2 regions of the Bacillus sp. LJBS17 genome follow, and region 2 is predicted to be linked to the other one. Evidence: a T-box and tRNA genes for the amino acid it is inferred to sense, from the RefSeq annotation. Region 2 holds a T-box; the other holds one or more tRNA genes.
The links. A T-box is a leader RNA that pairs with one kind of tRNA and senses whether it is charged. The one in region 2 lies ahead of tyrS (tyrosine--tRNA ligase), so its partner is inferred to be a tRNA-Tyr.
Positions count from the first base shown of each region.

Region 1: it encodes a tRNA-Tyr, which carries the amino acid that the T-box ahead of tyrS (tyrosine--tRNA ligase) is inferred to sense. The anticodon was not compared.

Region 1 covers NZ_CP079759.1:190,650-197,672, reverse strand. Annotated here, with positions in the region: gene cdaR (CdaA regulatory protein CdaR) at 1-1,316, opposite strand, end outside; gene cdaA (diadenylate cyclase CdaA) at 1,309-2,130, opposite strand; gene rsiW (anti-sigma-W factor RsiW) at 2,291-2,917, opposite strand; gene sigW (RNA polymerase sigma factor SigW) at 2,931-3,494, opposite strand; tRNA gene KXZ66_RS01110 (tRNA-Gln) at 3,725-3,796, opposite strand; tRNA gene KXZ66_RS01105 (tRNA-Tyr) at 3,801-3,885, opposite strand; tRNA gene KXZ66_RS01100 (tRNA-Thr) at 3,908-3,980, opposite strand; tRNA gene KXZ66_RS01095 (tRNA-Val) at 3,985-4,060, opposite strand; tRNA gene KXZ66_RS01090 (tRNA-Glu) at 4,064-4,138, opposite strand; gene KXZ66_RS01085 (2-thiouracil desulfurase family protein) at 4,318-4,773, shown strand; gene KXZ66_RS01080 (GNAT family N-acetyltransferase) at 4,786-5,268, shown strand; gene murQ (N-acetylmuramic acid 6-phosphate etherase) at 5,378-6,292, shown strand; gene KXZ66_RS01070 (MurR/RpiR family transcriptional regulator) at 6,309-7,023, shown strand, end outside.
Region 2 covers NZ_CP079759.1:2,940,416-2,947,438, reverse strand. Annotated here, with positions in the region: gene KXZ66_RS15245 (acetoin utilization AcuB family protein) at 1-107, opposite strand, end outside; gene acuA (acetoin utilization protein acetyltransferase AcuA) at 134-766, opposite strand; gene acsA (acetate--CoA ligase) at 927-2,645, shown strand; T-box leader at 2,700-2,936, shown strand; gene tyrS (tyrosine--tRNA ligase) at 2,987-4,255, shown strand; gene KXZ66_RS22645 (small protein SR7P) at 4,385-4,513, shown strand; gene rpsD (30S ribosomal protein S4) at 4,535-5,137, opposite strand; gene KXZ66_RS15220 (diguanylate cyclase domain-containing protein) at 5,432-7,023, shown strand, end outside.

The DNA.
Region 1 (7,023 bases), 1.4 Mb from region 2:
TCATTTGTTTGTTTATCTGTGTCATCCTGGTTCCCTGATGTATTGCTGCTGTTATCATTCGTTGATGTATTGCTTTTCTTAGACGTCAGCTTGATTTTGGCGGTTTTCCGCCCCAAGGACCAAGTTACATTCTGTGGCCCGTTCACTTCAAGCTTCACGCTATGCTCCCCGTCCTCTAAATCTGAAACATTCACATACAATTCAATATCTGATTTTTTCAGTTTATTTATATTCGTGGGAGAGCCTTTAGCCGTTACATCTATCGCTTGTGATTCAGGATCAAGAAATTCAATGTTTTGTGAGCTGCTCAGCCCTACAGTCTTGATAGGGACATTCTCGAACTTCTGATCCGCTTCACTATCGACTTCTATATGCAAAGTCACCTTTGACGGTGAGATTTTTTTGACACCGTCAGGAAGCGGAATATCTGCCTCGATATCGGAATCCTTGTTAATTTTACTTAAATCTAAGCTGACGCCGTCAATAAATTCAAGAGAATCCAACACATCCTGTGAGCCGTAAACCGTTACCTCACTGGGGCTGGATTCAATATTCGCTATGCTGACACCGTCAGGAAGGCTTCCTGTCCGTTCAATTTTAAAGGGCACTTTTTTACTCGGGCTTGTCACCGGAACGGTAATCTTGATGACCGAGGGCTCCACGTCGACAGGAAGCGCGTTTCCGTCTTTATCATAGACAGTCACTTTCGCTTCCTTTTCAATCGTTTCATCTGCGTTTTCCAAATTCACTGAAGCTTTTACAAGAGAAATATTATCGATGACATTTTTCGATCCGGTAATCTGCACATTTTTCGGACTGACAATCGGCTGCTCCGGAGAATAGCCTTTTTTCATCTTGCTTTTGTTGTAGTACTCCACTTCTACGGGAAAACTTTTGGTCGTCCGTTCCTGAATGGTCACTGTCGTAACAGACGGATTAATTGAGATTGTCAGCCCATCCGACACGTTTTTGGCCTTAAGCTCAACCTTATGTGTGCCGGTTTTCAAATGTTCCATATCAGCATATATTTCAAAGTTCTTGGTCTGCCGAGCCTTTTTCACGGCGCTTGTCGAGCCTTTTATCGTGACATTAACCGTTTGCGGAACACCCGTCACGACGTAATTTTCATCATCATAATACGCTTTAACCGGAATATCAGTCAGAGTTGCTTCATCAGTTGTTGATGTCGGAAAGAAAGATTCACCCGGTTTTTTCGGAGTCGGTGCTTGGTTGCTGTTAACCGCCACATAAAGCAAGAGCGCGAAAAGTAGAGCAATGATTTTCACAGCCCAGCGGTTGTTTAAGAATTTATCCATTTTTCTTGCCCCTCCAATACCAGCGGTTAGAAGAAGTGTCTCTGGTGTTTTTCTTAAACTCGGCTTCAAGCATTTCTTTCAGCGCTTCTTCTGTAAGCTCTCTGTGAAGGTCGCCGTTCTTTGCCACACTGACGCCGCCGGTCTCTTCAGACACAATAATCGTCAAACTGTCTGTTACTTCACTGATACCGACAGCTGCTCTGTGCCGCGTGCCCAGTTCTTTTGAAATAAACGGGCTCTCAGAAAGCGGCAGATAACAGGCGGCCGCGGCAATTTCATTATTTTTCATAATCACCGCACCGTCATGAAGCGGGGTGTTTGGGATAAAAATATTGATCAGCAGCTCAGAGCTGACTTTGGCATTCAGTGGTATGCCAGTCTCAATATAATCCCCCATTCCAGTATCCCGCTCAATGGTCAGCAGGGCGCCTATACGGCGTTTCGCCATATAATTGATCGCCTTTGTAATGGCCTCAATCGTTTTCTGCTGCGCTTCTTCAACAGGCGTGCCGCTCCTCGAAAAAAAGCGGCCGCGGCCTAGCTGTTCAAGCGCTCTTCTCAGCTCAGGCTGAAAAATAATAATAATTGCTAAAAATCCCCATGTTATCGCTTGGTCCATCAGCCATTGAAGTGTGCTGAGGCCCAAATATTGGCTGGCCATACGAACAAGCACGATGACTACAATTCCTTTTAACAGCTGAACCGCTTTCGTGCCGCGTATCACCATAATCAATTTATATATCACATACCAAACAAGGAGAATATCAACGGCATTGCCGAGGTACTGCAAAAAAGGGATATCCTCAAAAGCCATTTCCTCGTCCTCCAAGATTTCAGTCATTTCGTATTTTGTGTTTTACGGGTTACGCATATGTACTTTACATAGCGAGCCCATTATACCACATTTCGATTTAGCAAGTGAAATGTGCCAGCCCTCTCAGCCCGCAAAAAAAGAGCAAAGCGGCTAACGCGCTTTACTCTTCTCCGTTCGGACTGAATGCATCGAGTACACTTTTCCCCGCAGACTTCATCTTGTACCATGTCCAGTCGAATAATTGATTGATTTCTTCAATCTGACCGGTGACTTGTCCAGCAGAGGCCATATACTTTTCGCCGTTTACGACGGTTACATCCCCGTCTATTTTGCCTTTAATAATCAGCTTGCCGTTTTTAACAGTGACATCACCTTTGACCGTCTCACCTTCTGGCACGGTCACAGTATGGTTATGAACCACAAGATTCGGCTGCTTGGACACGCTGAAATTGTGGTCATTATGCCAGCTGTTAAAAAAACCCCCGCCCATCAAAATGATGAATACCGCAGCAGCTGCGATAACGGGATGGGTTCTGAACCATCTTTTTACAGAAGCTCTTTTCTTCTCCTTAGGCAATTTTGCCATGACATTAGCGGTAAAATCCGCGGGGGCTTCGACATGCGATGTGCTCCGTACGAGCGCTATGGATTTCTCCATCTCGTAAAAATGCTTTCTGCATTTCTCGCATGTCTCCAGATGTTCATTTAATACGTGTTCATCTTTTGGAAGGATATCTCCATCAAGATGCATATGCATAAGCTGCACAATTTGTTCAGGACAGCTCATTTCATCACCCCACTTAAAGATCCCTTAATTGTTTTCTAAGAGCCTCTCTGCCTCTGTGAATCCGCGTTTTCACAGTCCCCACAGGAATGTTTAGAATCTCCCCGATTTCAATTAATGAGAGTTCGTCAATATACTTTAATACGATGACTGTTCTGTATTTGTCAGGAAGCTTTAAAATTTTCTGCTGTATCGTGTTTGAGAGCTCCAGCGACACAACTGCATCTTCAGGCAAAACACCATCTGCGGCGATTTGAGAATACATGGTCAAGCCTTCCGTACCAGCCACCTCTGCATCGAGGTAATAATCCGGCTTCTTTTTGCGAATGCGGTCAATGGTCAAATTGGTCGCGATTCGATAAAGCCAAGTTGAAAATTTCCGGTTAATATCAAAACTGTCGATATTAACGTACGCTCTGATGAAAGCTTCCTGTGCAATATCCTCCGCCTCATGCACATTGCCAAGCATACGGTAGCAAAGCTGATAAATTTTATCTTTGTAAATATCTACGATGTCCGCAAATGCATCCTGGTCGCCTTTTTTGACTTGTTTAATTCTTTTTTTAATCATCATTTCCATATTTATCTAACCTCTGCCTTCACCGGTCTGTATGTATACGAGTTTCGTTTCAAAAGGTTTCAATTTTTTTATAAAATAAGTTTATCAAATTTTTGGCAGGGTGTAGATGGTAATTCGTGAATAAACTACCTTAACATATTTTTAAAATTATTATACAGACTGAACAGTTAGAAGTTGGAATGATTTTTCCGAAAAGAAAAAAGACACCTTTTGATCAAAGGTGTCTGTGACTGGGCTAGCTGGATTCGAACCAACGCATGACGGAGTCAAAGTCCGTTGCCTTACCGCTTGGCTATAGCCCAATAATGGTGGAGGGGGGCAGATTCGAACTGCCGAACCCTGAGGGAGCGGATTTACAGTCCGCCGCGTTTAGCCACTTCGCTACCCCTCCACATAAAATTTTGAAAAAACAGTGCCGGCAAGAGGACTTGAACCCCCAACCTACTGATTACAAGTCAGTTGCTCTACCAATTGAGCTACACCGGCAAGATGGTGGAGGATGACGGGCTCGAACCGCCGACCCTCTGCTTGTAAGGCAGATGCTCTCCCAGCTGAGCTAATCCTCCAAATGGTGACCCGTACGGGATTCGAACCCGTGTTACCGCCGTGAAAGGGCGGTGTCTTAACCGCTTGACCAACGGGCCGTTGTGTTCTCGTCGAGCTGACAAAAGTTATTATATACAGGTCACCCCCTGTTTGTAAAGAGGAAAATTAAATTTTTTATTTTCAAACTTTTTAACTCCTTTTTTAACTGAAAAAGCCTCCCAACTAAAGCCATTTATTTTATGATAGAGACAAGCAAAGCAAGAGAGGAGAACCCAATATGATTCTAGTCAGTTCTTGCCTTGGAGGCATTGAATGCAGATATAACGGCTCTCACGCAGCGTCGGAGAAAATCAGAAAACTAGTCGATGAAAAGAAAGCAGTCATGGCTTGCCCTGAACTTCTCGGCGGCTTCTCTACCCCACGCGAACCCGCAGAAATCATAGGAGGCACCGGCGAGGATGTCCTCAATGGAACAGCGAAAATCGTGACAGCTTCAGGAGAAGACGTCACAGAACTATATATGGAAGGCGCCGCGAAAACATTGGCTTACGCAAAAGAAATCAACGCTTCTGCCGTCATATTAAAAGAAAACAGTCCATCTTGCGGAAGCGGTTTTATCTATAACGGCACATTCTCTGGGAAAAAAATCACCGGCAGCGGAGTAACCGCCGCACTGTTAAAACAAGCGGGCTACCGCGTCATTTCGGAAAACGAGCTTGACGACATATTGTAAGGAGGCCACCCCATGACTCAAGACATTTCTTTATCCTTCTATAAGCCTGAACACTTGCCCGAGCTTCAATCATTCACGCTCACCAACGATGACAAACGCTTTACCTCCCTCCCGAAAGAGGTGCTGTCTCAGGCTCTGGGCATACAGGACCGATACCCGGTTGTCATCTTAAAAGACGACCTTCCAGTCGGTTTTTTCATTTTACATGCATCAAAAGAAACGCTTGCTTCCTATTCTAACAATCCATTTGCTTTACTGCTCAGCTCCCTGTCTTTAAACGCTGTGCATCACGGAAAAGGCTATGCGAAAAAAGCCATGCTTTTGCTTCCCGCTTTTGTGAGCGGATATTTTCCATGGTGCGACGAAATCATCTTGGCCGTCAATCATCTGAACATACGCGCAAAACACCTTTATATGAAAAGCGGGTTCCTTGATAAAGGACGGCGAAGAATCGGGCCGCTTGGAGAACAGTTGATCCTTCATCATTTCTTATAGTCTTGAGTGAAATAAAATTTCAAAAACTTAAAAACATAGTTGAAATATCATAACAGAAATGAATATACTGAATATTGAGATATATTATTTTAAAACAGGGGGCATCCTCATGTCAGAACCATTAAACCTTCACCGTCTTACAACAGAATCACGCAATAGCCAAACAGTTGAAATCCACAAAGCAAACACTCTCGGCATCCTCAAAATGATCAACAACGAAGATATGAAAGTCGCTGCAGCCGTTCAAGAGGTTCTCCCCGACATCAAAACAGCTGTAGACTGCGCTTATGAATCGTTTCAAAATGGAGGCCGGCTCATATATACAGGCGCCGGCACAAGTGGCAGACTCGGCGTCATGGATGCTGTTGAATGTCCTCCCACCTACAGCGTAAGCCCAGATCAGGTCATCGGAATCATGGCTGGAGGCCCCAAAGCCTTTTTACAGGCAGCAGAGGGCATTGAAGACAGTGAAGAAGCAGGAGCTGAAGATTTAAGAAACATACAGCTCACTTCAAATGACACCGTCATTGCCATCGCAGCAAGCGGCCGCACACCCTACGCCGCAGGCGCCCTAAGATACGCCCGCAAAGTCGGAGCACACACCATCGCCCTTACTTGCAATGAAAATTCCGCCATCAGCAAGGATGCGGATCACAGCATTGAGGTTGTCGTCGGACCTGAGGCCATTACAGGATCAACACGTATGAAAGCCGCAACCGCTCATAAAATGATTGTAAACATGATATCTACCGCTGTAATGGTCAAAATCGGCAAGGTTTACGAAAACTTGATGGTAGACGTCAACGTCAGCAACAAAAAACTAAAAGAACGCGCCATCAGCATTATCCAAAGCCTTACAAACGCTTCATACGACACAGCCAGATACACTCTGGAACAAGCCGATCATCACGTCAAAACAGCAATCGTCATGCTCAAAACAAGCACAGATCAGAAACAAGCAAAGACATTACTCGATGAAGCAAACGGTTTCATTGACAAAGCAATCGAACATTACCATCCATGATAAGGAGAGAACTAGAATGGCCACAGGCGGTTTAGCGATCATCCAATCAATGAAGCATAAGCTCCCTCCATCCGAGCGCAAACTTGCAGATTATATCCTAGCCCATCCCCACAAAGCAATCGAAAGCACGGTCAACGAAATCAGCGCCTTAGCCAATTCAAGTGACGCTGCCGTCATCAGGCTCTGCAAATCACTCGGTTTAAAAGGATTTCAAGATTTAAAAATGAGAGTAGCGGGCGATCTGGCAAAGCCTACGTTTCAGGGCTACCGGGATATTGTTCCCCACGAGCCGCTGCCCTCCATTTCCGAAAAAACGGCCGGCAATGCCATTCAAGCCATTCAGGATACTTCAGACCTGATGGACTACAAAGAGCTTGAACGAGCGGTTTCTCTGCTTCTCAAAGCTCATACCGTGCATTTTATCGGCCTCGGGGCTTCCGGCATTGTCGCCAAGGACGCCCAGCAAAAGTGGCTTCGCATTCATAAACAAGCAACCGCGTTTACAGACACTCATCTTGTGGCATCTTTAATCGCAAATGCAGATAAAGACGACATCGTATTCGCCATTTCGTTTTCAGGAGAGACACAGGAAATCATTGAACTGTTTGCCATGGCCAAGGAAAAAGGCATCACAACGATCAGCCTCACACAATTCAGTCAGACATCCGTCTCCGCACTGGCTGATGTCCCTTTGTATACAGCCCATTCCAATGAAGCCTTGATTCGAAGTG
Region 2 (7,023 bases):
GGCAGATGCCTGATATGGAATTCCTTCAGTTTGCATATTGCTGTTTCAAGCGTATCCGTCTTCGTTAATGTAATGACATCTCTTTTCATGATTTGCTCAACAATCATTATTTTTTCCCCTTTGCCAGTGTCAGTTAATACATATAACGATGATAAAAACGGAGCCTGTCAAATTGCTCAATTGATTCTTGGCTGACGTTTTTTCCAATGCGGGCCATCAGACAGTTTGCAGGGTGGGAGCTGATCTCCGGCTCATCCGTTGCAAACCAGACCAATCCGCCTGCATTCATCATCTTTTCCATGATCTTTCTGTATTCCCACACATCTTTTTTCATCCCTTTTAAATCCCAATGCCAGTAATATTCTGTCGTCATCACAATGTAGTTTTCCATTTGTTCATCCATCATGCTGACGGTCAGGAGCGTCTTTCCGACAGCGCATCCCCGATAGTCCGGCGCTACTTCGATGGCTCCGAGCTCAATCAAATCCTCCATATTTCCTTCAGACCATCTTTCGAGCGGGTCAGGATATAAATACGTGACATAGCCGATAATGGTTCGGCCATCTCTGGCAATAATAATGCGCCCTTCGGGAAGGCCTGCAATGTCGACTAGCGCTTCATGCTGCTCACGAGGCGGGCGAAATGCGGTTAAATCTTTATGAAACTCATAACCTGCCAAATCCTCTGGAGAGACAGGCCCTTCTATCAGTAAAGAGCCGGTTGCTGTTTTGATGTTTGCTGAATGGTATGTTTTATGATGTTCCACTAATTCACCGTCCCATCAATTCTTATCAAAAATACATGCCTTCTTTAAGAATACCAAATTATAAAGCGTTTTCAACATGGTTTATATTTTAAAAATTGAGAAGAATATGAATATATACTATAATAATTGTGACAACTTCAGCAAAGGGGGATGTTTGGGCATGAATTTGAAAGCGTTACCAGCAATAGAGGGGGATCATAACTTAAAAAACTATGAAGAAACGTACCGGCATTTTGATTGGGCCGAGGCAGAGAAACATTTCTCTTGGCATGAGACAGGGAAACTGAATGCGGCGTATGAAGCGATTGACCGCCATGCCGAATCGTTTCGAAAAAACAAAGTAGCGCTTTATTATAAAGACGCAAAAAGGGATGAAAAATACACATTTAAAGAAATGAAGGAAGAATCAAACAGAGCCGGGAATGTGCTGAGACGGTATGGAAATGTGGAAAAAGGGGACCGCGTTTTTATTTTTATGCCGAGATCACCCGAGCTTTATTTTATTATGCTTGGCGCAATCAAAATTGGCGCCATCGCCGGGCCGCTGTTCGAAGCATTTATGGAGGGAGCGGTGAAAGATCGGCTTGAAAACAGTGAGGCAAAGGTTGTTGTCACAACACCTGAGCTGCTGGAGAGAATACCGGTAGACAAACTGCCTCACTTGCAGCATGTCTTCGTAGTCGGGGGAGAGGCTGAGAGCGGCACGAATATCATCAATTATGATGAAGCAGCGAAACAGGAAAGCACAAGACTGGATATCGAATGGATGGATAAAAAAGACGGCTTTCTGCTTCACTATACATCAGGTTCCACTGGTACGCCAAAGGGCGTGCTGCATGTCCATGAAGCGATGATTCAGCAATATCAAACAGGAAAGTGGGTCCTTGATTTAAAGGAAGAAGACATTTATTGGTGCACGGCTGATCCAGGCTGGGTGACAGGTACGGTATACGGCATTTTTGCACCGTGGCTGAACGGAGCGACAAATGTCATCGTCGGCGGACGTTTCAGCCCGGAAAGCTGGTATGGTACGATTGAACAGCTTGGCGTCAATGTCTGGTACAGCGCGCCGACCGCTTTTCGGATGCTGATGGGAGCGGGAGATGAAATGGCTGCGAAATATGATCTAACTTCACTCCGGCATGTGCTCAGTGTCGGTGAGCCGCTAAATCCGGAAGTCATCAGATGGGGACATAAAGTTTTTAACAAACGAATTCATGATACATGGTGGATGACAGAAACGGGCAGTCAGCTTATCTGCAACTATCCTTGCATGGATATTAAACCGGGTTCAATGGGTAAGCCGATTCCAGGAGTGGAGGCAGCGATCGTTGACAATCAAGGCAACGAGCTTCCGCCGTACCGAATGGGCAATCTCGCCATCAAAAAGGGCTGGCCTTCCATGATGCATACCATTTGGAATAACCCTGAAAAGTATGAATCGTATTTCATGCCGGGCGGCTGGTATGTGTCTGGGGATTCTGCTTACATGGATGAAGAGGGATACTTTTGGTTCCAAGGCAGAGTTGATGACGTCATCATGACCTCCGGTGAGCGCGTCGGCCCATTTGAAGTGGAAAGCAAGCTTGTCGAACATCCGGCTATTGCAGAAGCAGGCGTAATCGGAAAGCCTGACCCGGTGCGTGGAGAAATCATTAAAGCTTTTATTGCACTCAGGGAAGGATTTGAGCCGTCTGATAAACTGAAAGAAGAGATCCGCCTATTTGTAAAGCAGGGTCTTGCAGCCCATGCGGCTCCGCGTGAGATCGAATTTAAAGATAAGCTTCCGAAAACCCGAAGCGGAAAGATCATGAGGCGCGTGCTGAAGGCATGGGAGCTTAATCTGCCGGCTGGAGATCTGTCAACAATGGAGGATTAAAAGGCGGCGTTGACACAGGATTTTATTTATGTTAAAAATGATATAGCTTCATATGAAAAGGTAAAGATTGAGACAAGTAGAATATCCTTACGTTCCAGAGAGCTGATGGCCGGTGAAAATCAGCACAGACGGATATATCGAATACACTCATGAACCGCTTTTGCAAACAAAGCCGGCCAGGCTTTCAGTAGTGAAAGAACGGACCTGATCCGTTATCAGGCAAAGTGATAAGACGAATGTTTGCATTCTCTTATTAGTAGGGTGGTACCGCGATAATCAATCGTCCCTTCGTGTAAACGAAGGGGCGTTTTTTATTTTAATCAAAAAAGGAGCTTTATCTTATGACTAACTTACTTGAAGACTTATCCTTCCGCGGATTGATTCAGCAAATGACAGATGAAGAAGGGTTAAATAAACAGCTGAATGAAGAAAAAATCCGCTTGTACTCAGGCTTTGACCCGACAGCAGACAGCTTGCATATCGGACACCTGCTGCCTATTTTAACACTTCGCCGTTTTCAGCTTGCAGGGCATCATCCGATTGCGCTTGTGGGGGGCGCGACGGGCCTCATCGGTGATCCAAGCGGAAAAAAAGCAGAGCGTACATTAAACACTGCTGACATCGTATCCGAATGGTCCCAAAAAATCAAAAACCAGCTGTCCAGATTTCTAGATTTTGAAGCAGCAGAAAACCCAGCTGTCATCGCGAACAACTTTGACTGGATCGGCAAAATGAATGTGATCGATTTCCTTCGTGACGTTGGTAAAAATTTCGGCATCAATTACATGCTGGCAAAAGATACGGTCAGCTCAAGAATTGAATCCGGCATCTCGTACACGGAATTCAGCTACATGATTCTTCAATCTTATGATTTCTTAAATCTTTACAGAGACAAAAACTGTAAACTGCAAATCGGCGGAAGCGATCAGTGGGGCAACATCACAGCCGGTCTTGAACTGATCAGAAAATCGGAAGAAGAAGGAGCAAAAGCGTTCGGTCTTACGATTCCGCTTGTCACAAAAGCAGACGGCACGAAGTTCGGAAAAACGGAAGGCGGTGCGATCTGGCTTGATAAAGAAAAAACATCGCCATATGAATTCTATCAATTCTGGATCAACACAGACGACCGTGACGTTGTCAAATACTTGAAATACTTTACGTTCCTTTCAAAAGAGGAAATTGAAGCGTACGCTGAAAAAACAGAAACGGCGCCAGAAAAACGTGAAGCGCAAAAACGCCTGGCAGAAGAAGTGACATCGCTTGTTCACGGACGCGAGGCGCTGGAGCAAGCCATCAACATCTCCCAAGCGCTGTTCAGCGGCAATATTAAAGAGCTTTCCGCTCAAGATGTAAAGGTAGGCTTTAAAGATGTTCCTTCTATGGAAGTTGACAGCACCCAAGAGCTTTCACTTGTAGATGTGTTGGTGCAATCTAAATTATCTCCTTCTAAACGCCAAGCGCGTGAAGACATCCAAAATGGAGCTGTTTACATTAACGGCGAACGCCAGACGGAAATCAATTATACCCTATCAGCAGAAGACCGTATCGAAAATCAATTTACTGTTCTGCGCCGCGGGAAGAAAAAATACTTCCTTGTGACGTATAAATAAGAAAAAGATCCTTTGCCACTGAAGGCAAAGGATCTTTTTGTTTACCGCATAGGAATGAAAGGAAAAGAGTATATTAGATAGGGCAAACACGACCAATCACCACCTTTTAAATGAAAGGAGCGCTAAAGTGTGAATCTCATGTGTACGATTGCAAAAGAACGGCTGCAGCAGGATTACTGGGATCAGCAGGCGCAAGATAGTGTTGGCCAGCAAGAGGCGAATGACGAAACAGACGATAAAAAAACCCCGACCGCATAGCGGCAGGGGTTTTTAAAACGATTAACGAGAGTAGAACTCAACGATAAGCGCTTCGTTAATTTCCGGAGCAAGTTCAGAACGCTCAGGAAGACGAGTGAAAGTACCTTCAAGCTTTTCAGCGTCGAAAGTAAGGTATTCAGGAACGAAGTTGTTCACTTCAACAGATTCTTTGATGATAGAAAGGTTTCTTGATTTTTCGCGAACACCGATTGTTTGACCAGGTTTCACAAGGTAAGACGGGATGTCAACGCGGCTTCCGTCTACAAGAATGTGACCGTGGTTAACCAATTGGCGAGCTTGACGGCGAGTACGTGCTAAACCTAGCTTGTACACAACGTTATCAAGACGAGAATCTAAAAGAATCATGAAGTTTTCACCGTGTTTACCAGCTAGTTTGCCAGCTTTGTCAAACAAAGTGCGGAATTGACGTTCGTTTACACCGTACATGTGACGAAGCTTTTGCTTTTCTTGCAATTGCAAACCGTATTCTGATAATTTTTTACGTTGTCCTGGACCGTGTGGACCTGGAGCGTAAGGGCGTTTTTCTAATTCTTTTCCTGTACCGCTAAGAGAGATTCCTAGACGGCGGGACAGTTTCCAAGATGGACCTGTATAGCGAGCCATAATGTGACTCCTCCTTTGGTTTTATTTTTGTGGAAAATAAAAACCGTCTGCTCTATTCGACCATGCACATTTTGTTTTCATGTATCCTCGCTCCAGCAGCAGAGAGTTACACGATACACCTTATTGATAAGGAACAAAATGAAAACATAGAAGCTGAACAAAAAGGCTGCAATATTTCACACAAAGGTCATTATATAATTTATTTGTTTTGAAGTCAACCATTCCTCCATTATTGCTTCACCGTTTATGATATAATAAACAAAAATTAGTGGTAAACTTTTAGGTGATAAAAATATGGTAGAACAAACTAAAGATCAATTATCCGCCTTTCATTATCATATGCTCGATTTTTTATTAACCAAATCTGAAAAAGTCACATTCACCGACTCTTTCATATGGCTGACTTCGGCTATTCAAACCTATTTTTCAACCCTTTGTGTTTCGCTTACACCGTCACCATCAGGCTTTGTGACAAAATTGGCAGATGGTGAAGCGCGTTTTTCCGCTTCAAAAATAAACGCTTCATGTTATCTGATTGAGGACGGCTCCGGCAGGCGTTTTCATCTTGCGTGCAGGCAGGATGAAGAGATTCCTGAAGGGCTTCCGGACGTGGTTGCTTCATTTTTAAACCAGTCGATGAAACAGGAAAGACTCTATAACAAAACGATCTACCAAAAAAAGATATACAAAATGACAGAGCTGTTCCATTCACTGCTTGATCAGACAGATGTGCTGAAGCAGCTTTTAGAAAGCTTGACCAGCACATTTTCTCTTTTTGAGTTTTCTTTATTTATATCGCACGATCAAGACCAATGTTTAGGGATACCTGCAAAAGAGCTGTATATGGAAGGGGAAAAATCCGATTCCTTTGCGCTCAAAGTGTATTTGTCCGGAGACATTTTGCGGAAAAATGAATCTGTCGCCTATATTCCGATCAAAGGACAGCAGGGCACATACGGGGTGTTGAAGGCTGAGGGAACGGGTGACAGCTTTCTTACTGATGCCTGCCTTGATGAAATGTCGCTGTTAGCAAACGCGGCGGGAAAAGCGTTTGAAAATGCCCAGCTCTACGAACAATCCAAAGCAAGCATCGCAAATTTGGAATTGATTAATGAAACATCACGCCGCCTGAATCAGCGGCTGACACTGACTGATACAATGAATGATCTGGCTGTGAGAATGGCAGAATCGTTTCAGGCAGAAGAAGTGGGATTTTTTCATATAGACCATTTTGAAAACCTAACATTGCTTCCAGGCAGCACAGCATTTTTTAAAGAAGCGAAACCGTCAGATTTTTATAATGAGCTGAAAGAAAAGCTGTATGAAGGTGAAAAAGGGGTTTTCATCGGGAATGGCCAGTCTGTTTTTGGGAAGGCGGGGTACGGCTCGCTGATGGCTGCTCCGATGATTCAAAACGACCGGCTTCTGGGCTTTGCGGTTTTATTGAAACAGGAGCTGTACGCTTTTACATTTGAAATGTACAAGCTGTTTCAGGCGCTGATTCATCACGCGACACTGGCTGTAACCAATTCAATGCTTCGCGACCGTCTTGAGCACCTTGTGAAAACAGATCAGCTGACTGAACTGTATTCACGAGTGTATTTAGATGAAAAAATTCAATACAGCATGAAAATCCACCAAAAGGGTGTTTTTATTCTTGTTGATATTGATAATTTTAAAAATGTAAATGATACGTACGGCCATCAGACTGGGGACGAGATTTTAATTCAAGTCGCTTCAGTGATTAAAAGCAACATCCGAAAGCATGATGTCGGTGCCCGCTGGGGAGGCGAGGAGCTGGCGATTTATTTGCCAAATGTGCCGGTTGCAGTGGGGAAACGGATTACTGAGCGACTGGTTTACGCGGTCAGAAAAAATACGAAACC